4 regions of the Pseudoalteromonas obscura genome follow, and region 2 is predicted to be linked to each of the others. Evidence: predicted binding sites of a transcription regulator. Region 2 holds the regulator's gene; each other region holds the start of a gene.
What was found. Region 2 encodes sigma-54, which starts transcription at its own class of promoters, with help from an activator protein. Its sites were predicted from a motif close to GTTGGCACGNNNNTNGNNT; they were not measured.

Region 1 (3,728 bases), on a different contig from region 2:
GAGAATCTAGCGAAGCTTTTATGATGCCCACTTCTGATAACTTTGTAGTGTCTCGGTTTACAATGCTGGCCAGCAGCTGTTTAGCTGAACCTTTTTGACCTTGAGATAACAGCCTCGCAATGCGTTTGGCCCGTCCTTCAAAGTGGGTATCCAAACATAAAAATAAAATTAACCCGCCAAACCACTGAGGATAAAAAGAGATGTAAGACAGTGTGTATAGCAACATGATAATCGTGAGTGTAGGTAATATACAGGCGAGCGCGCCTGAGAGCTTATGCTGAGTTACTTTATTACCTTTACGAACTACACGCTTGGCCAAATTGCTGGTTATAAGTGTAAAAATGGTATTGGGGTGGTAGAGCTTAGATAGATTCAAGCTAAAAGCACAAATTACTGCTAAGCAAAAGATGAGCAAGCCCTCTTGGGCTTGCAATAAAGTGATAAACACTTACAGGGTTACCTGTGTTAACTCTTCAAGCAATGCCATAACTAGCTTAGACGAATTAACCGATGCTACTTCTAGGTACTCTTCAAATGACTGAGGAGATTCCTTACCTGCAATATCAGATAGAGAGCGGATCACAACGAACGGAGTATTTAACACATGACAAGCTTGTGCAATGGCTGCTCCTTCCATTTCCACAGCTAGCATATTTGGAAAATCTTGACGTGTTTTCTCAATACGTACTGGATCACACATAAATGAATCGCCAGTACAGATTTGACCTACCATTGTCTGGATATCTTTTACAGCATGAATGCTCGCTTCCGACGCTTTAATTAAAGCCGGATGAGCTGCGAAACCTGCTGGCATTTGAGGTACTTGCCCTAATTCATAGCCAAAAGCTGTGACATCAACATCATGGTGACGTACTTCACTTGAGATAACAACATCACCAACATTTAGTGAAGGTTCAAATCCACCAGCAGAACCTGTGTTGATCACGCAATCAGGTGAAAAATTATCGATAAGTAGGGTTGTTGCAACGGTTGCGGCAACTTTACCGATACCAGACTGCACCAATGTTACTTCATGGCCGCCTAGTTCACCTGTGTAAAATGTAAATCCGCCTTTTGTAAGTGTTTTTGGAGACTGCATGGTGTCACGTAAAATCGTAACTTCTTGCTCCATCGCACCAATAATGCCAATTTTCATAATTATTCTCTTTGTATTTTAGTTACTGCTCATTATATACATTCTTCTTTTGAAAGCATTCTTTTGGCGGCAAAACAATGAAGCAAGCTGCTTGAATAGCTCAAGCAGCCAAATGGAATCTAAATTTCTGCCAGTTGTGTACTTGCGGCTTTGGCCTGAGATGGGGAGAGAACAGCCGGCTTGTAACTGCGGTTACGTACTGGTTTGGTTTGCTCAGGTTTCTGGCCAAGCTTGAATAGGATAGCTGCTCGCACCTCTGGGCTTTTATAACCTGATTTGATTTTCATGCGTATATGAGGGATCCCTGCGGACTCTAACGCACCACTTACAAACCAATCTTTTTGTGCTTTGTGGCCATTCTTATTTGAGTTATTGACTAAATCTACAGCCGCTACAATATTGAGCGTGCTTTTATCTACTAACACATAATCAAGCTGTTTGTTTTGTGCTTTGGTAATAGCAGAACGGCGCGCTTTTTTAGATAGGCCAGGTTTGCATTCTATGACATCGACAAGTTTAACACGGCTGACTATCTTAAACTTATCGCCAACGGCACGTTCTAGTAACTGTAAAAATGATGCTTCTACGGTTGTAAAAACCGAATCTTTACGATTAAACGGATATGGATTGCCGCCCACATCGGTATATTTTGAAATTACGATAGAGGCAATGACTACAAGCGCTAAAATAGCTAAAAGTGTTAATTCCATAAATCACTCCACGACAACAAATTGACTTTGGTATTTATTAAGCAAGGAGTGTGCCGGAAGTGGTTTTTAATCGGCGTTAAGGTAAGGATACTTAACGCCGATGTGGCAGGTTAAACTTGGTAACCGCCCTCTACGCCTTTAACTGCATATGCTACTGCGTCGTGTGCATGCAGTGACTCATAGTGATTAATTTTAACGTAAAAGTCGTCAAAGTTATTTTGGTTCAGCAGTGCTTTTAGCTTTCTTGCCGCATCTTCACAAAACATCAAGTTTTGGCCATTTAATCTGGCAAACTCTTGCTCGTCTTCGCGTTTAACCGCGGCTTGTACAGGTGTTTTTAATTCTTGCTCTGCGATATCTATTAAACCTTTAATATCAAACTCTTTGGCACCTTGCGGTAACTTTACTTTAATATTGGCGATAGAGCGCTGTGAGTGAGGGGTGGCTACGATCCCTTCCGTTGTGCCTAGCCAAGCATGAACACTGTCATGGTCCAAGGTTTTACCTGAAAAGTTTTCTTCAAATGCATTTTGAATAAGCTGTCTGGCAAGCGCAGCAGAACATGGGCAAGTTGACGAATAAGTTACATCAACTGCAAGCTCAATACTTAATGCTTGATCTTTTATTGTTGCCGTGATGGTTACAGGGTAGCTCTTCCAGCCTTGTTTCCCACTTAATAACGAAGCGCGGCGCAAAGGTAATTCAAAATTGAGAACAACTTTTGCCGCATTGCTTAGATCTTTATGTGTTGTCACAAATTGATCAAGTAATGATGCTAGCGTGGCAGGTGTCAGAGTTTGTTCGCAAGATAGTGTATCTAACGCCAAAAACAGCCTCGACATGTGAATGCCTTTTGCTTCGGGCTTATTTAAACTGACGAAAGCGTCAGCCTTGGCATTAACAGGAAGTTCTTGAAGGCCCTTACTTGCTAATTGTAGAGGCAGCTCAATGTCCCCCATTCCTACCCAGTCTAAGGTTCCGGTTTGAAGCGCATCTGCATTGTGTGCAATGTCTGGCATTGAAGTTGGCATTTAAACTCTCTTTAATCACGACATCAAAAATGCTCTCATATTACACTAAAATGAGTTTTTTTTCTGTGGATATTCTTAATTAGAATAAACAAAAACAGATTGAGTGTGCATTATTTGATACGTTATCACACTATTTGTGTGGTTACTCAGTGCTGCCTTATTTCAAAAGTTTGAGTTTTTTCAACAAAGTTACACTATTTGGTCGCTCGCATATGTGCTCAGCTGAGGTATAATGGCCTGGTTAACAAGGTGACTATTATTATGCTTGATTCTTCGTTTGGGTCTTGGGCTCGAATTCTCTCTAATTTGGTTCGAAAATACGGTGAACGCAAAGCTGGCGCAATCGCTTATGTTCTGGTGCTCGTGGCGTCATTGGTTTTATCCTGTATGTTCTATTATGTGGCATTAGGATCAGTCACTTTGGTAAATGTATTGTCTGTTGTTGTATTTGCAGCACTGACTTCGCCTTTACTTATCTCAGTTGCTGTTTTTGCTATTCGCCAATTGGAGAGCTCGAAAGAGTATTTAGAGTCAGCCACTCAACAAGAAAAATTGTTGAACCAAACACTAAAAGACAATATCAATCGGCTTAATAATGAAATAGATGAACGAAAAATGGCATTGCATGCAAAACACCGTGCCATTGCAGAGCTGCGAAATGAAATAACTGAACGTCGTAAAGCTGAGCAAGAGCTTGCACAGCAAAGCATGTTGTTGCGCTCAATTGTTGATTCATCCCCTGATTTATTTTATTACCGCGATGAACATGGTGTGTTTGCTGGGTGTAATAAAAAGTTTGAACAAGTTATTGGGAAAGATAGCGAAGGTTTA
Region 2 (3,728 bases):
TCTAAATAAAAAACACGTGGATTCGCAAACCCAGGTAAATACTCTAAGATATCATGAAATTCTTGCTGCTCTTTAGGTAAGTTTCTTACATCAATGCTTACCGCAATTTTGTTGTAGCTGTCTGAGACACTGCGAACTAGAGCTGGCAGCAGGTTAACTGGAATATTATCAGCGCAGTAATAACCTAAGTCTTCTAAAACTCTTAACGCAACAGATTTACCTGAACCAGAGCGGCCACTGATAATTATGAGTTCCACGTTTAATTCCTATTATTTATCAAACTCAACAAGGACTTGATGAAGCTCGCTATCATTACTTGCTTGCCTAAGTCGTTTACAAAAAGCTTTGTTATTTAGTTTACCAGCGATACTAGCTAAGGTCTCTAAATGTTGTTTATTTTCACCATCTGGTACGATGAGTGCAACAAAAATGTCTACATTGCGATCGTCATAGGCATCAAAAGGAATGGCTTGTTGATTTACAAGTATGATGGCAACAATATTATTTAAACCTGGCAATCTACCATGTGGGATCGCTATCCCTTTACCTATCCCTGTACTGCCAAGCTTTTCGCGGCATAAAAGTGCCTCAAGAATCTCATGTTGATTGGCACTTGGAATTTTTTGCTGCGCCAACTCACTAATATATTGAAGTATTCTTTTCTTACTATTAAAAAGGACCGCAGCTTTGCTACAGTCCTCGGAAATGAGTGTGCTAAGTTTCATGATTTAGTGTCGAGTTAGCTTCTCTTTATGTTTAATCACTTGTCGGTCTAGCTTATCAATCAAACCATCAATTGCTGCATACATATCTTTATGTTCTGTAGAAGCGAACAATTCACCTCCGTTGACATGCAATGTGGCTTCTGCTTTTTGTATGAGTTTTTCGACATCTAAGATTACATGTACGTTGTTGATGTGATCAAAATGCCTTTCTAGCTTCGCAAACTTACTCGTTACGTAGTCTCTTAATGAATCGGTAATTTCTACATGGCGACCAGTTAAATTTAGTTGCATAAGCATTTTTCCTTCTTTTGTTACGCCTAAATCAAGCTCTTACGTTGATTAGACGGTGGAATAGCCAAAGACTCTCGGTATTTGGCAATAGTACGTCTTGCCACCTTAATACCTTGATCAGCTAATACATCTGCAATTTTGCTATCACTCAAAGGTTTAGCTGAGTTTTCAGCTGCAATTAGCTTTTTGATGAGTGCTCGGATTGCTGTGGAAGAGCATTCACCACCATTCTCGGTACTAACGTGGCTCGAGAAGAAGTATTTCAATTCGTAAATGCCACGAGGCGTGTGCATGTATTTTTGCGTTGTTACTCGAGATATTGTCGACTCGTGCATGTCAACCATTTCAGCAACATCATTGAGTACCATAGGTCTCATTGCCTCAGGGCCATGTTCAAAGAATGCCTGTTGTTGCTGCACAATGCAATTAGTAACTTTCAATAAAGTTTCATTTCTGCTTTCAAGGCTTTTAATAAACCACTTTGCTTCTTGTAAATGAGAGCGAATAAATTGACTGTCACTGCTTGATTTTACAGAGCGAGACATTGCAGCGTAATGATCGTTAACTCTTATTTTAGGCATAGAGTCAGGGTTTAGCTCTACAACCCAACGCCCCTTGACCTTTTTCACTGAGACATCAGGGATCACGTAATCGGCTTCTTCTTGCACTATACTTGCCGCGGGCTTAGGGTTTAAGCTGTGGATCAACGTCATCACTTCTTTTAGCTCACCTTCTTTGAGCTTTGTTTTCTTCATGATAGTACGATAATCACGATTCGCTAATAGATCGATATGTTCATCGATAACTAACTTGGTTTGTTCAAGCCAAGGGGTGTCTGCTGCAAATTGATTGAGTTGTACGATTAAGCATTCCTGAAGGCTTCGAGCGGCGATGCCTACTGGATCAAAGAGTTGGATGCGTTTTAATACAGCTTCAACTTCATCGAGTTCGACGGGATCTTGATCATTGTCTAGATTCAAGCTTTCTAAAATGTCTTCACACGATACGGTTAAAATGCCAGAATCATCGACCCCCTCTACAATTGACAGTGCGATCAGTCTATCCGTCGCGCTAAATGGCGTGAGCTCAAGCTGCCACATCAAATATTCTTGCAAGCTTTCTGTTGTTTGCCCTTGGTAAACACTTTCATCCTCAGGCATAGGTCCTGATGAACTAACCGGTGCCGCACTGATGTATTCATCCCAAGTAACATCCATCGCCATCTCATCGCTGAGTGTCTCTTTATTTAGAGCTGTGTCAGTGTCTTGCTCATAATCACTGAGCTGCGGCTCAGGGATCTCCTCAGAACTGGACTCCGCTTTTTCGCTTGTCTGTGATTGCTCTTGCGTTTTATCTAGACCGTTGTCAAAAGACTCTTGTTCGTTTTCTTCTACTTCCAATAAAGGATTGCTGTCCAGCGCTTCTTGAATTTCTTGCTGGAGGTCTAATGTGCTCAACTGCAGCAGGCGAATCGCCTGCTGCAGTTGTGGTGTCATTGTTAATTGCTGCCCCATGCGCAGCTGTAGCGATTGCCTCATGTATCTCTAACAATCCTTTCTGTTGTTACGCTTATTCTTAACTATAGCCTGAATTGTTCGCCTAAGTAGACATCTCGGACTGTTTGATCCGCTAAAACATGTTCAGGACTACCTGAAGCAATTAATTCACCATGGGAAACAATATAGGCTTTTTCACATACATCCAATGTTTCACGCACATTGTGATCTGTGATCAACACACCGATTCCACGGTTTTTTAAATGCTCAATAATTTTCTTTATATCTAACACTGAAATGGGATCAACGCCAGCAAAAGGCTCATCTAATAGAATAAATTTTGGATCTGCGGCTAAAGCGCGAGCAATTTCGACTCGACGACGCTCTCCACCGGAAAGCGCCATTCCTAAACTAGAGCGAATATGTTGAATATTAAATTCGTCCAATAATTCGTTTAATATCGTTTCACGCTGAGCTTTATTTAGGTCTTTACGAGTTTCCAAAATAGCCATTAAATTTTGATAAACCGTCAACTTTCTGAATATCGATGACTCTTGTGGTAAATAGCCTATCCCCATACGTGCACGGCTGTGCATTGGCAGTAGGGTGATGTCTTGCTGATCAATGTGAATGCTGCCTTTGTCACTTGGCACTAAACCGACAATCATATAAAAAGTGGTGGTTTTACCTGCGCCATTAGGCCCTAGCAAACCCACAATGCTCCCAGCTTCAACACTTAGTTCGACATTTTTAACAACTTGTCTGCCTTTGTAGCTTTTGGCGAGTGCTGTGGCTTTTAGTGTGCTCACTGTTGCTCCTTGTTACCATCTTGTTTTTTGTCAACAGGGAGTAAGACTGTTCTTACGCGCTTACCTTCGTCATTGGCTTTTTGTGCGCTGATCAGCTGTTTTTCCATATCATAGAGTATTTCTTGAGCGGAAATCTTTTGGCCTGCTTGGCTGATCTCTGCGTTACCCTTGATTGTCAGCAGGCGATTTGCGACATCATAGCGCACTTCATTGGCGCTGGCTTTTAAGAGTGAGCCATCAGTTTGTCGTTCCTGAAAGATTGCGGGAGAGCCAGTCGCAACTAACAATTGTTTATTCTCGCCTAGCTCTTCTCGCCGATGTACTTCAAGGCGATCTGCAAAGATCTTTCTCTGGCCATGAATAATTTCGACATTTTCTTCAAATACGCCGATGTTAGTCTGTAATTG
Region 3 (3,728 bases), on a different contig from region 2:
CAATGACATAGCGATTGAACTTGGTTTTAGGTTCTTGCATTAAGCGCCAAACCCACTCTAAGCCCAATTCACGCATCCAGAGCGGCGCTCTTGGTATTGCCCCAGAAAAGAAGTCAAATAAGCCACCTACTGCCAATGCACACTGGCAATTTAAACGATGTTTGTTTTTAGCAAGCCATAGCTCCTGGCGAGGTGAGCCAAGAGCCACCAGCAAAATAGTCGCTCCGCTTTGATTTATTTGCTCGATAATGTCGTCATCACTGTTAAAATACCCGTGATGCGCGCCGCGAATGTCTAAGCCTACATATTGTTTTTGCAATGACTCACCTGCTTTTTGGGCAACACCTTCTTTTGCGCCTAGCAAAAAGAAAGACTGTTTTGTCTGTACAGCTTGCTCGCATAGTAGGGGCAGCATATCTGTGCCGTTGATGTTGTCCGCCAAATCGATGCCTGAATGCTGCGCTGCGATCCGCATGCCTGATCCGTCTACGAAGTTCTTGTCACTGCCGCAAAGTGTACTGTGTAGTTCGATGTTGTTAGCCGCTAAATTGATTGAGTTAACGTTGAGGAAGTATCCAACACGACATTTTGTCTGTGACTGTTCATTTTGACATACCCAATCAATTGCATCGTGCATCTTGGTGTTGGCGAACGGTATACCAAACATGTGGCTTTCCGCCTGTTTGCTACCGCCTTTTTTGTAGAGCGTTTTGCACATAACTAGCTTCATAACCATCAATGCATCTTGAATACAATTTTGCTGCGTTTGGGCCTCAAGCAGCGTTAGCTCATCACTCACAACTAGACCTGTGGCATTATGTAGCTGCAAACAATCATATAACCCGGCTTTCTCGCACGGCGATTTAAACCGTTTCACGTTTGGAATTGATGTTGTGCCGCGAATAATGGGCGTGCCCACAAAATGAACTTGGCCCAACGCAACATTAATTAAATTAGCGCTTGATTTGAAAAGGCCAACTTGCCAGCGATAAAGCGCTACTACATCTCCGCCGACATCTATCCAGTTTTCACTTTTGAGTGGTGCTTTAAAAAAAAGCACTGCAAGTAGTGTGTTCAGTAAATACAGTGGTAATAAAGCGACCATCAAAACCAATGCAAACGTAGATCTAATTGCAGTACGTGTTGCACTTGTTTTGCCTGTCGATGCAGTTGTATATTTTTTGGTCTGAGCAGCCATGTTACTACCTCCATAATCTTTGATGTAGAGGTAATTGCGAGGACTGTGCCAAATGAAATGAAAAATTTAAAGTGTTGAATTAAATAAATTTAATCTCATTTTACAATTTTCTATTGAATAGAGTTTTTTAATTTGCAAAGCACAACGAGAAGTCATTTTTAATATAAAAAACACGAACCGGCTTACAGCTACACTTCTTAGTTACTTACTAAATTGCGGATAAATACGACGTACTCTGTTAAATAGCGCCGGCAATTTACGATTAACGACTGAGAGTTTTTTGCCTTGTTGCAGGGTATCATTGAGATCGCACTTAAGAAGCATCTTACTCACTTTAAAAATGATTTTATGGACCATTTTATCAAAAAAGCTATTTTTCAAAGGGCCATAATTAAAGTGACGGATATAATCCTTCATGTCTTTCGAGTGCGTATTATTCCATTTATCAGAAATCAACTGAAACCCAGAGGAGCTTTTCGCAAAGTGCGCCACATGGCCATTTTCTCCCCAGCCAATCCCTTGCGACTCTGCTACTGGGGTTTCAATCGCACCAAGTACTTGTTCAAACCATTTTATCGCTGCCGGTGTATTACGTACTAACATCACACCGGAATTAATTTCTCCACTAAAACCATGAGCCATATAAATGAACTTACCTGCCACGAAAAGCGATCCTAATTGTGGGCAATCGTCTTGTATGAATGCATCAGCATCAACAAACAGCACATTATTATAACCAGCTTGCAACGCTGCTTTTAATAGTAAAAGCTTAAGCCAGCAGCACTCTACCCCTAACGAGGTAAATAGTGGGCGAGTGATGACCACATAGTCATAGCCCATTTTTTTTGCGTATTGCTTTTGGCTTTTTATACAGTGGCTATAACGCCATTGGTAGCCATTTAATGCAACGCTAAATACCAGAGTCTCACTTTTATTCTTTATCACTTACTACTCCTTAATATGATTTCGCGCTTTTTTAAAATAAAGCAAACTCAGCCTTAGTTTGCATAAAAAATATTTTTTTCATTTTAAAAAATCTAAAAAATATGCATATGAATTTGCAAAAAACAGGCTCTAAAACGCACACTAAAAACCATATGTCATTGTAATATAATGAATTAATATTTTGGCATGGTTGCTGCTCACGTGTAATTAACTTATTCGAAAACAAGGTCTACACGTTATGAGCTATTTAACAAAGATGTGCTTTTCTGCTGCACTGTGCACTTTGGCATCCAACGCGGTCGCTGTGCAACAAGTCGATGGCAACTACGTATGGCAGTTTCAGTCAGGTCAGGTGTGGCCTGGTGGCTATAATCAAAATACAGGTAAACCCAGTGATCTCATCTATGCACGAGATCAGTATGGAAGCGACTTCTTTCAGAGAATTAGCAACGCACTACCTGAAGCGAAAGTAAACGAAGCGTTCATTACTGGTGATAGTGGGTCTACAATTCATTTGACCGAGGAAGCAGAAGTATTTATCACTTTTATTCACGAAGGTGCTGGTTACAAAAACTCTTTTGGCTACTTTACATTTGATCCAGAAAATCCCCCCACATCCGCGGATCAAATCCAAGAAACCATTGTGTTTCCAAACTTAAGTTATCCGCACTTAACCAATGGTCACAGAGTCAGTATTGGTACACACCCAGCAGGCACCAGTATTGGCTTTTTTGTAGCTGCAAATGGCTTTTGGTATTATACCGGCGTAAAACCTTGGCAGATCCCATACTATTATTCTCTTTCATCCCTCAACCCAGAACCAACTGAAGATTTAAGACAGCACTGCGTGTTGCTATATGATGAGCAAGAGCAAGAAGTGGTCATTGGTTTCGAGGACTTACCACGTACTTGGGGTGATAACGACTTTAACGATGCTGTTTTCAGTGTTCAAAGTAGTCCAGGCACTGCTATCCAATCGAGCAACCTCGTTGTTATGCCTGAGGCCAATGATAGCGATGCTGACGGAATTCCAGACGACCAAGATGAATTCCCGAACAACTTTAGACGTTCACACAGCCAATACTTCCCTTCGCAGACAGGTGTCTCAACACTTGCTTATGAAGATAATTGGCCACAGCGTGGTGACTACGACTTAAACGACTTAGTTGTTAAGCAGCGCATTCAAACAACCTTTGATGCTAACAACGAAGTCAGTGGGTTTATTTTGCACGGTTGGATAACGGCACGCGGCGCAGCATATGAAAACGGGTATGCGCTAAGATTAATGAACACAGTACCGAGCTTAATCGAAAGTGCAACCATCACCATAGATGGTCAAGCTTTTGAAAAGTCGGTAGAAGAGTACCAAAGTAATGCTGTTTTACAACTTTGGAGTAATACACAATTATTTACCCAAACTGGTGAGTCAGGCAAATGCACGCATTTCAATACAGTGAAAGAGTGTAGTTACTTTGAACCGATACCGTTTACATTAGATGTGACCTTTGAAGCATCACAACCAAGCTTGAGTATCGCCGATTTAGATTTCTTTATCTTTAGAACAGCAGATCGCACAATCGAAGTC
Region 4 (3,728 bases), on a different contig from region 2:
GTGTTGACAGGGTTTACAAATACGATATCGGTTGTGTCTAACACCGAGTATGGGTTATCTCTAAGCCCGTAGGGTTGAACAGGGAAACCCTCATCATCAATTTTTAATACTCTAGGCCCGGTATATGCGATATGCATCCATACAGATGCGGAGCCTGGTCCACCATTAAAGGAGATAAGGAGCGGGCGTTTCGACAGATCTTTAACCTTATCTTTTGTGTAATAGGTATAGTGTAGTGATGCAATGGGGTTGCCTTCATTGTCCCACAGTGGTTGCGTACCAGTGGAGACCGTATAATTTAGGCGAGTGCCATTTATTGTTGCTTTATGTTTTGTTGTGATTTGATGATCGATATCAAAACTTAGTTTTTCAGTTTGTTTAACATTGGCGGCACTGATGGCGCTAATGCAAAGCAACAATAGACCTGATATTATTTTAGGTACAGCGGTCATGGTAATCCTCAGAATTCACTAATAGTGTCCATTTAATGCTTTTTTTGCGCTGAATTCAAAGTGAATGAGACTAAATAGCAATATTCGCAGCCTATTACAATTTGTTTACCAATTAGGGGTGATGTAGGTTTTTTTTGTCACAAAAATCGCGTATATTTCACCCTTATGTCTGTAGTATTAAAGTATTTAGCCCTGTTAAATTCTTGTTTAACTACATCTCTCATTGCAGTCACTAGAGAAAGCTTCCATGCAAAAAGTATTAATTGTTGAAGATAGTAAGGTTGTTCAACAAATCTTACGCCATTTGGCATCACAACATTTAAATGTCGATATAGACTTTGCTTGGTCACTCAAGGAAAGTAAAGCATTACTAAAAAGCAACCGCTACACCTTGGCCTTGGTCGATTTAACTTTACCTGATGCGATGGACGCAGAGGTGGTGCAGTTAACTTTGAGCCAGAATGTCCCCACAGTCGTACTGACCTCTAAAATTGATGAATATAGTCGCCAACAAATGCTCGAAATGGGTGTGGTTGATTATGTGATTAAGGATAATCGTGATTCCTACTTGTATGCGATTAAACTCGTCAGTCGATTGTTAAGAAACCAGGGCTGCAAAGCACTCATTGCCGATGATTCCATGATCAGTCGAGCGGTAATGAGACAAATGTTAGAAAAGCAGCTGTTTACTGTTTTTGAAGCTCAAGATGGTGAGCAAGCGCTTACTATGTTGAAGGCTGAGCAAGAGATTAAACTACTGCTTACCGATTATGCTATGCCAACGATGGATGGTTTTGAGTTGGTTAAAGCTGTGCGTAACTTCCGAGGGCGTGATGACCTTGCTATTGTTGGCTTGTCCGGTGCTGGAACACACGGTCTTTCTGCCAAGTTTATTAAATATGGTGCCAATGATTTTTTAATGAAACCTTTTATGAACGAAGAGTTTCATTGTCGAGTAATGCAAACGATGGAGCAGCTAAATTTAATTGCTGATATTAAAGATTATGCTCATCGTGATTATCTAACTGGTTTGTATAACCGCCGTTATTTCTGCCAGCAAATGGACAAGTTACTTAAAACAGGCATACAACATAGCTGCTTGGCTCTGCTGGACTTGGACCTATTTAAAGAGATTAACGATAAATATGGTCATTTAGGTGGGGATAGTATCCTTACCCAAGTTGCCCAGCTGCTGACAGATTCATTCTCAGATAGCCTCGTTTCTCGCGTCGGTGGAGAGGAATTTGCTGTTTTGTTAGCGGAGCAAGATATAAAGAAAGCAAAAGCTACGTTTGATGATTTCCGAAGAAAGTTTGCCGAGAACATGTTCTCCATAGATGAGCACAAGTTACATTGCACTGTAAGTATAGGTATCGCACGATGTGAATTTCCCACATTGAGTGAGGTAATGCGTCACGCAGATAAAGCTTTGTATCAAGCAAAAGCACAAGGCCGTAATAGTGCAGTTGGTGCCTGCACCAAATCAAATCAAATATTGGAAGAGTGCACCACCTAAGTGCACTTTTTGCAATTTCCCATCTCAAAAAATATCTTATCTTATTGATTAGTAACATCTAATTTTGTTGGCATAAAGGTTGGATTGTGTATTCCATCAACAATAGGAATCACACTCCTCCGGAGGTCAACGATGAAAATGATAAGTGCGATTATTAAGCCATTTAAATTGGATGAAGTTCGCGAGGCGCTCGCCGAATTAGGCATTGAAGGTATGACGGTTGTCGATGTCAAAGGGTTTGGCAGACAGCGAGGTCACACTGAGCTATATCGAGGTGCTGAGTATCAAGTCGACTTTATTCCCAAAATAAAACTCGAAATTGCAACACACAGTGAAAATTGTCAGCGGGTCGTAGATACACTAACACAAGCAGCCAATACTGGAAAAATCGGTGATGGAAAAATTTTTGTGTATGACCTAGAGCAAATAGTGCGGATCCGCACTGGTGAATTAGACGAAGAAGCAATTTGAGAGGCAACTGATGGACAACACAATTATAGAATTACAATTCTCGCTCAACACGTTTTACTTCTTGATATCGGGCGTTTTAGTGATGTGGATGGCTGCGGGGTTTGCCATGTTAGAGGCGGGATTGGTCAGATCAAAAAACACCACCGAAATTTTAACCAAGAATATCGCGTTGTATGCAATCGCATGCACTATGTACTTGTTGATTGGTTACAACATCATGTATGTAGGAAATTCAGAAGGTGGATTTGTACCAAGCTTTGGCGCACTGATTGGAGAAGCCTCAGCGGATGCGGATCATGCACTAGAGTCTGATTTTTTCTTCCAAGTAGTTTTCGTAGCCACGGCTATGTCTATTGTCTCAGGAGCGGTCGCCGAGCGCATGAAGTTGTGGGCGTTTTTATTGTTCACCGTGGTATTGACCGGCGTTATTTATCCAATTCAAGGGTATTGGAGCTGGGGGGCTGGATTTTTATCTGAACTGGGTTTTGTTGACTTTGCTGGCTCCGCAATTGTTCATGGCGCGGGGGCTGCGGCTGCACTTGCGGGAGTATTGCTGTTAGGGGCGAGAAAAGGAAAGTATGGTAAGCACGGCGAAATATACCCAATCCCGGGTTCTAATTTGCCACTAGCAACACTCGGCACCTTTATTTTGTGGATGGGATGGTTTGGCTTTAATGGGGGATCTCAATTGTTTTTAGCCGACAAAGAAAATGCCATTGCAGTGAGTCAAATTATGCTTAATACCAATGCTGCCGCAGCCGCTGGTGCGATATCTGCACTGTTGGTCTGTAAAGTCATGTGGAAAAAAGCGGATTTAACGATGATCTTAAATGGGGCGCTGGCTGGATTAGTGAGCATTACAGCGGAACCCGCCTCTCCAACACCGCTTTTAGCCTGTATCATAGGTGCATTAGGTGGCAGTTTGGTGGTGTTCAGTATCGTTACATTGGATAAATTCAAAATTGATGATCCGGTCGGTGCTATTTCTGTTCATGGTGTATGTGGTTGCTTAGGGATAATGATGGTGCCATTTTCAAATAGCGAAGCTAATTTTGTATCTCAGTTAATTGGGCTTATATCCATTCTCGGTTTTGTGTTTGTTACCTCTTATTTGGTCTGGGCTCTTTTGAAAAAGACCATGGGGATCCGAGTAAGCGAAGAGGAAGAACTCAGTGGTATGGACCAACATGACTGTGGGGTTGACGCGTATCCAGAGTTTGTCACGATACGTAACCACTAACAGTTAAAAGATTAAAAAAGCAGGCTTTAGCCTGCTTTTTTGGTTTCAG

Region 1: QNM18_RS12450 (DUF2726 domain-containing protein) is a predicted target of sigma-54. The motif match lies at 1,906-1,924, and genes of this name have one in related genera.
Region 3: QNM18_RS06680 (LruC domain-containing protein) is a predicted target of sigma-54. The motif match lies at 2,324-2,342, and genes of this name have one in related genera.
Region 4: QNM18_RS15830 (P-II family nitrogen regulator) is a predicted target of sigma-54. The motif match lies at 2,035-2,053, and genes of this name have one in related genera.

What each region holds. Positions count from the first base shown of each region.
Region 1 is NZ_JASJUT010000004.1:244,266-247,993, forward strand. Features, by position in the region: gene QNM18_RS12440 (cobalamin biosynthesis protein CobD/CbiB) at 1-448, opposite strand, end outside; gene mtnN (5'-methylthioadenosine/S-adenosylhomocysteine nucleosidase) at 449-1,156, opposite strand; gene QNM18_RS12450 (DUF2726 domain-containing protein) at 1,276-1,866, opposite strand; gene folE2 (GTP cyclohydrolase FolE2) at 1,977-2,897, opposite strand; gene arcB (aerobic respiration two-component sensor histidine kinase ArcB) at 3,159-3,728, shown strand, end outside.
Region 2 is NZ_JASJUT010000011.1:94,843-98,570, forward strand. Features, by position in the region: gene rapZ (RNase adapter RapZ) at 1-257, opposite strand, end outside; gene ptsN (PTS IIA-like nitrogen regulatory protein PtsN) at 270-725, opposite strand; gene hpf (ribosome hibernation promoting factor) at 729-1,016, opposite strand; gene QNM18_RS20950 (RNA polymerase factor sigma-54) at 1,043-2,554, opposite strand; gene lptB (LPS export ABC transporter ATP-binding protein) at 2,596-3,321, opposite strand; gene lptA (lipopolysaccharide transport periplasmic protein LptA) at 3,318-3,728, opposite strand, start outside.
Region 3 is NZ_JASJUT010000002.1:554,271-557,998, forward strand. Features, by position in the region: gene QNM18_RS06670 (WecB/TagA/CpsF family glycosyltransferase) at 1-1,198, opposite strand, end outside; gene QNM18_RS06675 (putative nucleotide-diphospho-sugar transferase) at 1,400-2,143, opposite strand; gene QNM18_RS06680 (LruC domain-containing protein) at 2,382-3,728, shown strand, end outside.
Region 4 is NZ_JASJUT010000006.1:265,930-269,657, reverse strand. Features, by position in the region: gene QNM18_RS15840 (S10 family peptidase) at 1-452, opposite strand, end outside; gene QNM18_RS15835 (response regulator) at 700-1,968, shown strand; gene QNM18_RS15830 (P-II family nitrogen regulator) at 2,101-2,439, shown strand; gene QNM18_RS15825 (ammonium transporter) at 2,450-3,679, shown strand.